Linked DNA regions of Peribacillus sp. FSL E2-0218. The protein of the gene in region 2 interacts with the protein of the main gene of each other region in a pairwise test. Links are inferred from orthologs where the notes say so. Each region holds a gene or a part of one and is shown on either strand. Other genes may lie near its edges.

What was found.
Region 1: the proteins of MHI53_RS17530 (region 2) and ftsH interact in binary tests that used the Escherichia coli proteins (3 or more experiments, as listed by UniProt). The link is inferred for Peribacillus sp. FSL E2-0218 from one-to-one orthologs.

What each region holds. Positions count from the first base shown.
Region 1 is NZ_CP150304.1:80,405-84,317, reverse strand. What follows is about bases 294-3,196. They hold ftsH (ATP-dependent zinc metalloprotease FtsH), read right to left. Parts: upstream 2,824-3,196; coding sequence 763-2,823; downstream 294-762. Other genes in these bases: hpt (hypoxanthine phosphoribosyltransferase), read right to left, coding at 2,941-3,196; MHI53_RS00425 (type III pantothenate kinase), read right to left, coding at 294-592. Outside these bases: more of MHI53_RS00425, read right to left, coding at 1-293; more of hpt, read right to left, coding at 3,197-3,480; tRNA lysidine(34) synthetase TilS, read right to left, coding at 3,513-3,913. UniProt on the Escherichia coli protein: Acts as a processive, ATP-dependent zinc metallopeptidase for both cytoplasmic and membrane proteins. Plays a role in the quality control of integral membrane proteins.
Region 2 is NZ_CP150304.1:3,637,430-3,645,371, forward strand. What follows is about bases 2,522-5,519. They hold MHI53_RS17530 (protease modulator HflC), read right to left. Parts: upstream 4,488-5,519; coding sequence 3,555-4,487; downstream 2,522-3,554. Other genes in these bases: polA (DNA polymerase I), read right to left, coding at 2,522-3,426; hflK (FtsH protease activity modulator HflK), read right to left, coding at 4,484-5,515. Also shown: mutM (DNA-formamidopyrimidine glycosylase), read right to left, coding at 1-782; more of polA, read right to left, coding at 802-2,521; MHI53_RS17540 (ATP-binding protein), read right to left, coding at 5,766-7,544; MHI53_RS17545 (response regulator transcription factor), read right to left, coding at 7,541-7,942.

The DNA.
Region 1 (3,913 bases), 3.6 Mb from region 2 along the record:
CAACATATCCATATAATATCCCAGCCTGCATGGCCGATACGGTATTCTTCCCAATGATGCCGTCTGGCCGGCTGATTTCTATCCTCGGAAGCTTGGCAGCTTTTGAATAAAGCGCCTCTGTAGATATGTTAATGCCAGGGGCGATGGCTCCGCCCATGTATTGTTTATCCTCATTTATATAGCAATATGTTGTTGCCGTGCCAAAATCCACGATGATGAGAGGACTTCCATACTCCTGTATGCCTGCAACGGCATTCACGATCCGGTCTGCACCCACTTCACGGGGATTTTCATATTTAATATTCAATCCAGTTTTGATTCCCGGTCCCACTATTAGCGGTTTTATGCCAAAGTACTTCTTGCACATGCGTTCCAGCGCAAACATGATTGGCGGAACTACCGAAGAGATTATGATTCCGTCAAATTGGTCAAACGAAAGGCCTTCATGCTGCAGCAAAGACTTTATGACCATTCCATATTCATCTTCCGTCTTATGGCGGCTAGTCTCGATTCGCCAATGATATTTTAAAATATCTTCATCGTATACGCCTAATACTATATTCGTATTTCCAACATCCAATACAAAAATCATCGTTTCATCACTCCGGTAAATTATTCTCCAACATCATACCACACTGGTTTTTCATACGCTATTAGTCACACTTTTCGAAAGCCAATAAAACTCCAGACCCGATCCTTTACGTTTTAACGGTTAAGAAAAGGGTATTTCCGAGGCGGAAATACCCTTTTCTGTTAGTCGAATTAAGACTTTTTATTGTCATCTTCGTTAGGGAAGGAAAGCGGCTTATCTTGAGGGGCCCCTTCATTAATCGGAGGTGTATTAAGCCCTTCCTCCGTTATTTCAAGGTCCTCAGGTCCCCTTTTATCCAATGGATCCAAAAGGGCCTCTTTTTCTTCCTTTTTCGTATTGATGTTCACCTTGACATTCTCATCAGTGGTCAAATTGCCATTCAGAGCGGTATAATCCCGGTCTGGCAATTTTCCATTGTGGAATAAACTTCTGATTTGTTCTGCATCGAGTGTTTCCACTTCAAGCAAGGTTTTAGCAACCAAATCAAGTTTTTCACGATTTTCAGTAAGGATTTTCTTACATCTTTCGTACGCTTCCCTGATGATGCGTTGAATTTCAAGATCGATTTCATAGGCTATGGCATCTGAATAATTTTGATCATTATTGAAATCGCGGCCTAGGAAAACCTGACCTTGGGAGTTACCGAACTGAAGCGGTCCAAGTTTGCTCATGCCATATTCCATGACCATGCTGCGAGCTATGCCCGTTGCACGTTGGAAGTCATTATGCGCCCCAGTACTCACTTCTCCGAATGTTACTTCCTCGGATACACGTCCACCCAACAGTCCGACGATTTTATCTTTCAATTCCGGCTCCGTCATGAAGAAACGATCTTCTTTTGGAAGCATCACTGCATAACCGCCAGCTTGACCACGAGGGACAATCGTAACCTTATGAACGACTTCGGCATCATCCAGAACCAGACCGATGATGGTATGGCCCGCTTCATGCCATGCTACAATATTCCGTTCCTTCTTGGAAATGACACGGTTTTTCTTGGCAGGTCCGGCAATGACGCGATCCGAAGCTTCATCCAGATCCGACATGTCAATCTTCTTCTTATCTTGACGGGCAGCCACAAGTGCCGCTTCATTAAGCAAGTTTTCAAGATCGGCACCAGAAAATCCTGGTGTACGCTGGGCAATCGCCTTCAAATCGACGGTTTCCGCCAAAGGTTTATTGCGAGCATGCACCTTCAGCACTTCTTCACGGCCTTTGACATCCGGGCGGCCAACCGTAATTTGACGGTCAAAACGACCTGGACGCAATAATGCCGGATCCAATACATCAGCACGGTTAGTCGCAGCTATGATGATGATGCCCTCATTGCCGCCGAATCCATCCATTTCAACGAGCAATTGGTTCAGCGTTTGTTCACGTTCATCATGTCCGCCACCAAGGCCTGCGCCACGCTGACGTCCGACTGCATCAATTTCATCGATGAAGATGATACATGGTGCATTTTTCTTAGCATTCTCAAATAAATCACGAACACGGGATGCACCGACACCCACGAACATCTCAACGAAATCTGAACCGCTGATCGAGAAGAAAGGAGTTCCTGCTTCACCGGCCACTGCCCGTGCAAGTAATGTTTTACCTGTACCAGGAGGCCCCACTAATAGTACCCCTTTAGGAATGCGGGCTCCTAGCTCGGCGAATTTGCGAGGGTCTTTCAAGAATTCGACGACCTCGACAAGTTCCTGCTTTTCTTCGTCCGCTCCGGCAACATCATTGAAGCGTACCTTTTTCTTATCATCATTATACAATTTCGCCTTACTTTTCCCGAAATTCATGACACGGCCGCCACCGCCGCCTTGAGCTTGGTTAAGTAAAAAGAAGAAGAGGATAAAAATGATTACAAATGGAATGATGGAAGTGAAAAATGTCACCCAGCCACTTGTCTTTTCTGGAGGCTCGACAGTGATGATGTCTTTATCCAGCTTGTTTGCAGCGTCATTGATCCGGCTTTGCGAATATTCACTGAATGGCACGTAAGTCACGAAGTTCTTGTTATCATCATAACCTTTGAGCTTACCAGTGATTTCAAAGACACTGCTTTCGGGCTGCATCGTAAGTGATGTAACGTCCCCACTCTCCAAATGCTTATAGAATTCATCTTGGGTCATTTTTACGTTTGGTTCATTGTTATTATTAAAGATGCTTACAATCCCAATGATGACCAAAAAGATCAGTAAATAAAATATCGTATTACGGAAGATCCGATTCATCCCTTACCTCCTCCCACGGGTAAACAAACTATAGTAAATACTATCATACAAAATTAAAGAATTACAATAATTTAACACCGCTGTTTTAATCTGGTCTTTTCTTTCAAACAGGTACGATCAATTCGAGTAAATTTCAGGCTTCAATATGCCAATATACGGGAGATTGCGATATTTTTCGGCAAAATCCAGACCGTATCCGACAACGAATGCATCAGGAACGATAAATCCGGCATAATCGGGAGTGATATCCGCTTTCCGGCCTGTCGGTTTATCCAATAAGGTGACGATTTTAATCGATTTTGCTTTTCTATAGCGGAACAGTTCCGCAAGATAGCTAAGTGTTAAACCGCTGTCGATAATATCTTCGATGATTAAGATGTCACGGCCTTCCACTGATGTATCTAGATCCTTGATGATTTTCACTTCACCGGAAGATACAGTTGAGTTACCATAGCTTGAAACATCCATGAAATCCATTTCAAGATGTGTATCAACACGCTTCAGCAAGTCAGACATAAATGGCATCGCGCCTTTCAACACCCCGATGGCCAACGGGAACTTGCCTTGGTAATCAGCTTCTAGCTGTGCACCCAGTTCCTTGATTTTCGTTTGAAGTTCTTCCTCTGTGATTAACACTTTTTCAATGTCGTTTTGCATGGTCATTGTAATTGATTGCCCCCCATGAAGAATTAAGCTTTTTTATATTCTAAGTAGATTAAAGATGTTTCATCAGAAAACATTTCCGGCTCAACATCCGATTTCTTTAAACCGGGCAGCCAGATGGCCTTCCCCGCTTGATCGATGATGACCGGCCACACATTTCTTTCCTGCATCGGGATTTTTTCATTAATGAAAATATCCTTCAACTTTTTAGTGCCGCCCAATCCCTTGACTGCCATCCGTTCGCCTTCCTTCCTTGTTCGGACGGTAAGCGGAAGCCGAACAGCGGATTCGGGAAGTATAAAAGAATGGTTTCCACTGACTGTCGGAATTTCTTCTTTTATATAGTGCGCTTTAATCTTATATCCATTCGGAAGAATAGTCTCACCGGGAATTTGTAATATAAGGGAATATCCTTGGCTTTTTGGGC
Region 2 (7,942 bases):
ACAACCAGCTTTTCAAGCGGTGTGCCGCATGTTTTGCAGTCCTCGCCCTTTCGCCCGTAGACATTCAATTCCAACTGAAACATGCCGATTTGCCCTTGGGAATTGACATATGAACGAATCGTGCTTCCTCCCTTTTCGACAGCTTCACCAAGTGTGGCAATGATTTCAGCATGCAGTTTTTCGATTTCTTCCAAGGAGAGTGAGGAGGCTATCCTCTCCGGATGGATGCCGGAACGGAATAACGACTCGTCCACATATATATTCCCGATTCCCACGACAACCGTTTGGTCAAGGAGCACAGGCTTGATTTTCCTGTTCGTCCTGGCCAATTTAGCCCGAAGTCCCTCGACGGTGAAATCCTCGGATAACGGTTCAGGCCCCAAATGCAGCAAAGGCAACCGCTCCAATTCCTCGCCTTTGGCAAACAGGTGCATCGTGCCGAATTTACGAACATCGCGGTAGCGAAGCTCACTGTCGTCGGTGAACGTGAAAATCACATGTGTATGCTTATCATAAGGTTCTTCCTTTTGATGCACCCCGTATTTGCCTTCCATCCTTAAATGCGAAACCATCGAATATTCATCCAAGGTGAAAATCAGGAATTTGCCCCGCCTGCCGATTTGATGAATCGTCTGTCCCTTTAAGGCATGCTGAAACTGTTCGATCGGCTCGGGTGCTTTAATGATTTTTGGCCAGAAGACGGAGACTTCCTTGATTTCTTTTCCAAGGACAAGCTGCTCTAACGTTCTTCTGACTGTTTCCACTTCTGGAAGTTCTGGCATTACTATCACCTATCTTTTCTTATTTGGCATCAAACCATGTTGGCCCGAAGGCATAATCCACTTTAAGAGGCACGTTCAATCCGATGGCATTTTCCATTTCCTCTGGAACGATCACCTTCAGGATTTCGAGCTCCTCCGGCGGAGCTTCAAAAATCAATTCATCATGCACCTGTAAGAGCATCCTCGTCTTGAGCCCCTCCTTGATCAGGCGCTTGTTCATGTTGATCATCGCAAGCTTGATGATATCCGCGGCACTTCCCTGGATCGGCGTGTTCATCGCCGTACGTTCCGCAAAGCTCCTGATGTTGAAGTTCCTGCTCGTAATCTCCGGTATATAGCGCCTTCTTTGCATGAGGGTGGTGCTATATCCTTTTTGGCGGGCTTCATGGATGCTTTCTTCCATATATTCCTGTACACCTGGAAAGCTTCTTAAATACTTCTCGATGAACTCCCCAGCTTCTTTTCTCGTAATGCCCAGGCTTTGTGATAACCCGTAATCGCTTATTCCATAAACAATTCCGAAGTTGACCGCTTTGGCTTGGCGTCTCATGTTCGATGTGACTTCCTCCGCCGATACATGGAAGACATCCATCGCCGTTCTTGTATGGATGTCCATCCCAGCCTGGAATGCTTCCACAAGTCCGCTGTCATTGGCGATGTGTGCCAGCACGCGTAATTCGATTTGCGAATAGTCAGCCGCGAAAATGATCCAATCCTTCTCGGAAGGAATGAAGGCCTGCCTGATTTTCCTGCCTTCTTCCAGCCTGATCGGGATATTTTGCAGGTTGGGATCTGTCGAGCTTAAGCGGCCTGTCTGGGTCAAGGCTTGGTTGAAACGGGTGTGCACCTTATCCGATTTGCCATTGACCACTTTAAGCAAGCCTTCGATATATGTGGATTGAAGCTTCCCAAGCTGGCGGTACAGCAATATTTCCTTCACGATATCATGCTTGCTCTCCAGTTTTTCCAGCACATCAGCGGAAGTGGAGTAGCCTGTTTTCGTTTTCTTCATGACCGGGAGCTCCAATTTTTCAAAAAGGATGGCTCCAAGCTGTTTAGGTGAATTGATATTGAAAGCTTCGCCAGCCAAATCAAAAATCCTCGCTTCGATCGTTCTTAAGCGTCCAGCCAATTCCTGCCCCATATTTTTCAGACGGCCAATATCCACCTTTATGCCTTGCCATTCCATGTTTGCCAGGATGATCGATAATGGCAGCTCAAGGTCCGTCAATAAATGAAATTGCTCAAAATCATGAAGCCTATCAATCATCGGTCCTTTCAAAGAAAGGATCGCCTTCGATTTTCTGGCAATATGCTCGCTTAATTCAGCTTCACCAGGAATCATGCGTTTTGCGCCTTTTCCATAGAACACGTCATCGGTTTCAAGACGGATCGCGCCTTGGGTTTTCGTGATTTCCGCCACTTCATCCACTGACTCCGCAGGATCCAGGATGTAAGAGGCCAAAAATACATCAAAATCGATGCCCTTTATTTCGACTCCCCGATGGCGGAGTGCCACGACAGTTCGTTTCGCATCGAAAACCGTTTTCTTTTTCGTTCCATCCTCGGCCCAGGATTTGAATGCCGCGGAGTTCAAAGCACTATCACCATGGAAATAGAAATGACCAAGCTCATTACTGATGGCAATCCCGATGATGTCGGCACGATGATAATTATCCTCTAGAATTTCCACATATAGAGCACTTTCATCCGCATACATGCCTTCCGTCATTTCCGCCGTCTTGACCTCGATCTTTTCCTGCTCAAGCGGGACAGTTTCCGCAACATCCAATTTATCGAGCAAGGTCGAAAAGCCCAGCTCTTTATAAAATGAAATGACCCGATCCTGATCGATCCCGCTGTACTCGGTCTCGTTCAGGGAAACTTCAATCGGCGCTTCCCTCGTTATCGTGGCAAGCTCCTTGCTTAAAAGGGCCAGATCTTTATGTTCTTCTATCTTCTCTTTCAATTTTTGTCCGCTTACCTCTTCAATCGACTGAAGAAGGTTTTCTACCGTTTCAAATTGATGCAAGAGCTTAAGTGCGGTTTTCTCGCCAACGCCCGGTATCCCGGGGATATTGTCGGAAGCGTCTCCCATCAGCCCCTTTAAATCTATGATCTGCAATGGGGATAGTCCGTATTTTTCGTGTATATGCTTTGGTGTATATTCCTCGATTTCAGTAATTCCCTTTTTCGTGATCGAAACCGTCGTACTAGGGGAGGATAGTTGCGTCAAATCCTTATCACCGGAAATGACCTTGACCTCGAAGCCGTCTTTTTCTGCTTGTAACGACAGTGTACCGATGATATCATCTGCCTCATAATTCTCCAGCTCATACCTTTTTATTTGAAAACAATCGAGCAGCTCGCGAATGAAGGGGAATTGCTCGGACAATTCCGGGGGCGTTTTTTGGCGTCCGCCCTTATATTCCTTGAATGTCGCATGTCTGAATGTCGTCTTGCCCGCATCAAAGGCTACCAGTATGTGCGTTGGTTTTTCCTCTGCGAGTATGCGGTTGAGCATCATCGTGAATCCGTAAACGGAATTCGTATGCACCCCTTTATCATTATTCAGGAGCGGAAGCGCAAAAAATGCACGGTAAGCAATGCTGTTTCCATCTATGAGTACTAATTTTTTATCCATATCCGTCTACCTCCAGACCAACAGGTTTATGTATTTTCAGCTTCTATTTATATCGCAAAAAAAGCCGTTCATTTTCTCCCTCTATTCTACCATGAGTAGAAGCGGAAAGAAAAATGACGGCTATGCGGTTATTTTGTATTTCCCATTAACAAGCTTGCATAGGGGGAATCCGAGGGGAGAACGATGACCGTTTGATCGCCAATCGTCTTTTTGTAGGATTCAAGAGTCCGGTATAGTTTATAGAATTCCGGATCCTTGGAAAATGATTTATTATAGATTTTCGCTGCTTCCCCTTCTCCTTCTGCCCTGATCACTTCGGCATTCGCCTCCGCAGTCGAGAGCAACTCCTTCACCTTCCGATCCGTATCCGCAACGATCCGGTTCTTCGTCGCGTCACCTTTGGAAAGGTACTCTTGCGCTTTCGATTCACGTTCGGAAATCATTCTCTTGAAAACGGACGCTTCATTTTCAGCAGGCAAATCCGTCCTTTTTATCCGGACATCCGTCAAGCTGATGCCATAATTGTCATTTTGGAGCAGCTCGTTGACCTTTTCCGTTATGCGGTCATTTAAACTTCCTCTGGACGACTTCTCATCATTGATGATTTCATCATAATTCAATTGGCCCAGCTCTGAACGAACGGCTGAATAGATGAACTCCTCCATTTTCGTTTCCGCATTTTCAAACGTCCTTGCATTTGTAATCAGCTTCTTCGGGTCTTCGATTCTCCAAACTGCATAGTTATCGATCAGCATCCGTTTTTTATCTTTCGTATTGATTTCCGCCTCGGATACATCCGAACTCATTTGGTACTTCGGCAAGGTCATGACACTTTGGATGAATGGCACTTTCGCCTTTAATCCCGGGGTCTTATCGATCCTAACAACCTCACCGAATTGACGGACGACTTTATATTCCCCTTCTTTGACGATATAGACATTGGTGAAGACGATCAGCAGCAGGACGATGAAGATAATGAGGAAGATGCCGATCCTGAAATAGCCCCTCCAATGAAAATCGCCTTTTTTCAGCTCAGTGAAATCGATTATTTTCCCGCTCATCGTTGTGCGCCCCCTTCCGCTGTCGCTTTTTCCTCCGATGGATTCTCCTTCTTCGCTTCCATATCGGCAGCATCCTCTTCAGGAGCCGGCGCTTTTTTCGTTTCCTCTTTTTCAAGGGAACGAAGCGGTAAATATTTCATCGTATTTCCATCATCATTCATGATATAAATCTCGGCATTCGGCAATACTCCCTCTAGGGTCTCAATAATAAGACGGTCCTTCGTAATTCCCTTATTGCCTTTATACTCACTATATAGTTTTTCAAAAACCGCCACATCCCCGCGAGCGGCCTCGGTACGGGCAGCTTTATCCCCATTGGCCTGCGAAAGGATGGCGTCTTTTTCCCCTACCGCTTCATTCATCCGTTTATTTTCATATTTATCGGCTTCGTTTCTTTTCGTATTGGCCGTTTCACGGGCATCCGTCACATTCGTAAACGCTTTCCGCACTTCTTCATTCGGTAACTCCACATCCTGGAGCTTAACTGCTGAAATGGAAATCCCAACATCATACTTCTCCATTAGCTGGGTCAATAATTCCCGTACATCCGCTTCGATTTTCGCTTTCCCGGAAGTGAGTGCATCATCGATTTTCGTGCTGCCGATGATGCTCCTTAATGCAGCGGAAGTGGTGTCATACAATATTTTTTCCGGATCATCTGCATTGTATAGATATTTTGGAGGGTCGGTGATTTTCCACTGAACAACCAGGTCGGCCAGCACGATGTTTTCATCACCCGTAATCATTTTCGTCTCACTCGGGTAGTCCTTCACTTCTCCGTCCTCTTCCTTATATCCGAACTTAAGGCTGAATGTTTCTTTCGATAGCTTCTCAACCGATTGGATCGGCCAAGGCAGTTTAACGTGAAGACCTGGTTCCGTGATCGTCTCCTCCACCTTACCGAACGTCATGATGACAGCTTGATCGGACTCATCAACCGTGTACCAGGTCGTTATCGCAACAACCCCCAAAATTATAATAAGAAAAACAAGTCCTGTGATCGTATAGATCCTTTTTAAGCTAATGATAGGTATCACCCCTTCTTTGCCGTTATATCTTATTTACGCAAAGAAGGGTCTAAAGTTTCATGAAAATGAAATATTTGCCTAATTAAATTGCCGTGAGATAACTCCAGTCGCAAATGCCCAAAATAAAAGACAGAGACGCTTTGTCTCTGTCCGTGCTTAACTCCTTGGATGAGGGGTTGTACAATCATTGTACCCCGCCATTATGAAGTCCATTTTAAGGAATTGTAAACGCTATGTAAATTACCGCGAATTACATTTTTCCTTTTAAGCTTTTATTTAGCGTAACCGTAAATGTCGTTCCCGCGCCAGGTGTGCTTTCCACTTTGATTTTCCCTTTATGGACTTCAATGATATGCTTGACGATCGCCAGCCCAATTCCCGTTCCGCCCGAATCACGGCTCCTCGCCTTATCAATGCGGTAAAACCGTTCAAAAATCCTCGGCAATTCCTTTTCGTCGATTCCGATTCCATTATCTTGAACGGTGATGTCCACAGTCTGTTCATGTTCAATGACATTGACGGATACCCTTCCGCCATTTGGCGTGTAGGTCAGTGCATTCGTTATCAAATTAATGAACACCTGTTTGATCCTGTCCGATTCCCCTTCAACGAATACCGGGTTCTGTGATGAATTGATCTGAAGCATTACTTCTTTTTGCTTCAGCTTTCCTATAAGCATCTCCTGTATTTCACCAAGGACTTTCGTCATGTCAACGACGCCTGCTTTCAGAACGAATTCCTGCTGCTCCATCTTGGATAAATTCAAAAGCTCCTGAATGAGTTCCTGCAGCCGGTCGCTTTCTTTCAAGATGATCGATAAAAAGTGCTTCAAGGTTTTTTCGTCTTTTAGGGCCCCATCCAATAAGGTTTCCGAAAAGCCTTTGATGGAAGTGATCGGAGTCCTCAATTCATGGGAAACGTTGGCGACGAAATCCTTGCGCATTTGCTCGAGCCGCTTCAATTCGGTGATATCATGGAAAATGAGCAGGATCCCCTTCCATTCGTCATGATTCCCGATGATAGGCGCCCCATATATTTCAAAGTGCTTGCGCTCGATGGCAAGCGGTATCTTCACCTGGCGTTTTATCGTTTTTTCGGTTCGGAAAATCTCTTCGATGATCGAGATGACTTCCTGATCTTTAATGACCGAATAATATTCCTGAAACAAAAACGTAGCGGCATCCACACGGAAGCTTTTTTTGAATTCTCGGTTGATTACGGTGGTATAGCCCTTACTGTCTATAAGCAGGACGCCGCTTCCGATATTTTCAACAAGCGTTTCCAAGCGATCCTGATTCATTTCCCTCGCTATCTCGGTTTCTTGCAGGTTCCTTGCCAATATGTTCAAGGACGTCGTCAGCATCCCCGTTTCATCCGAATGCCGTTCCAATGTCCGAGTCCCATAATTCCCTTTGGCCAATTCAATGGCTGCCATCGTCGCTTCCTCGATCGGCCGGGTATAATAAGAAGTGATTTTACTGGCAAGCATGAGAATGATGATCAAGGCCACACCTAAACAAATGATCAAAATTTGCCACATTTGCTTATTCACCTGATGAATGGCTTCGATTTCGTTGCTATGTACGACAAAACCTTCAATCTTGCCATCCTTTTCAATCGTCTTCCAATAATAATGAAGGTCCGAGTCCCCTTCAACCACTTCATACCCTTCCCCATGCTTACGCCCTTTTTCCAACGTAATTTCACGAAGGACATTTGCGTGGTTCTTGAGTATCTCATTGGATGAAGTCGAATCGTATAATATCTCCCCGTTCGTTGAGAGAATGGTTAAGTTCGAATCCAGGAGGGGCGTCAGCTTTGCCGTTTTCCCTTTTTCCAAAAAGGAGTCGATCCCCCCATGTTCTTGAATATATGTAGATATGAAAAATGTTTCATTCTGTATACGCTCATTAAAAGTTTTAATATAATAGCTTTTGAACAAATGTCCCAATAAAAAGCCCACGGCCATCAGGACGACCATCACAAGCGTGATGAGGGTAAACAGGAGCTTTTTACGATAGGTTGTCATTCCTTTTTCGGCTCCTCAAGCTTATAGCCCAAGCCCCTGATCGTTTTGATATATAAAGGTTTTTTTGTATCTTTCTCGATTTTTTCACGAAGGTGGCTAATATGCACATCGACGATCCGGGAATCCCCCGCAAAATCATAATTCCATACTGCACTGAGCAGCTGGTCCCTCGTTAATACCCTTCCTTTATTCTTCGCCAAATATAATAGTAATTCAAATTCCTTTGGTGTCAATTCCAATTGCTGTTCATCAAAGAATGCTTCGTATCGATCAGGAAACACTTTCAATTCCCCCAACTCCAAGAGACCATCTTCCTGATCCTGACCTGCCTCACTTCCATTGGATTGCAGCTGCGACCTTCTTAGTATGGCTTTAATTCTTGCCACAACCTCACGTGG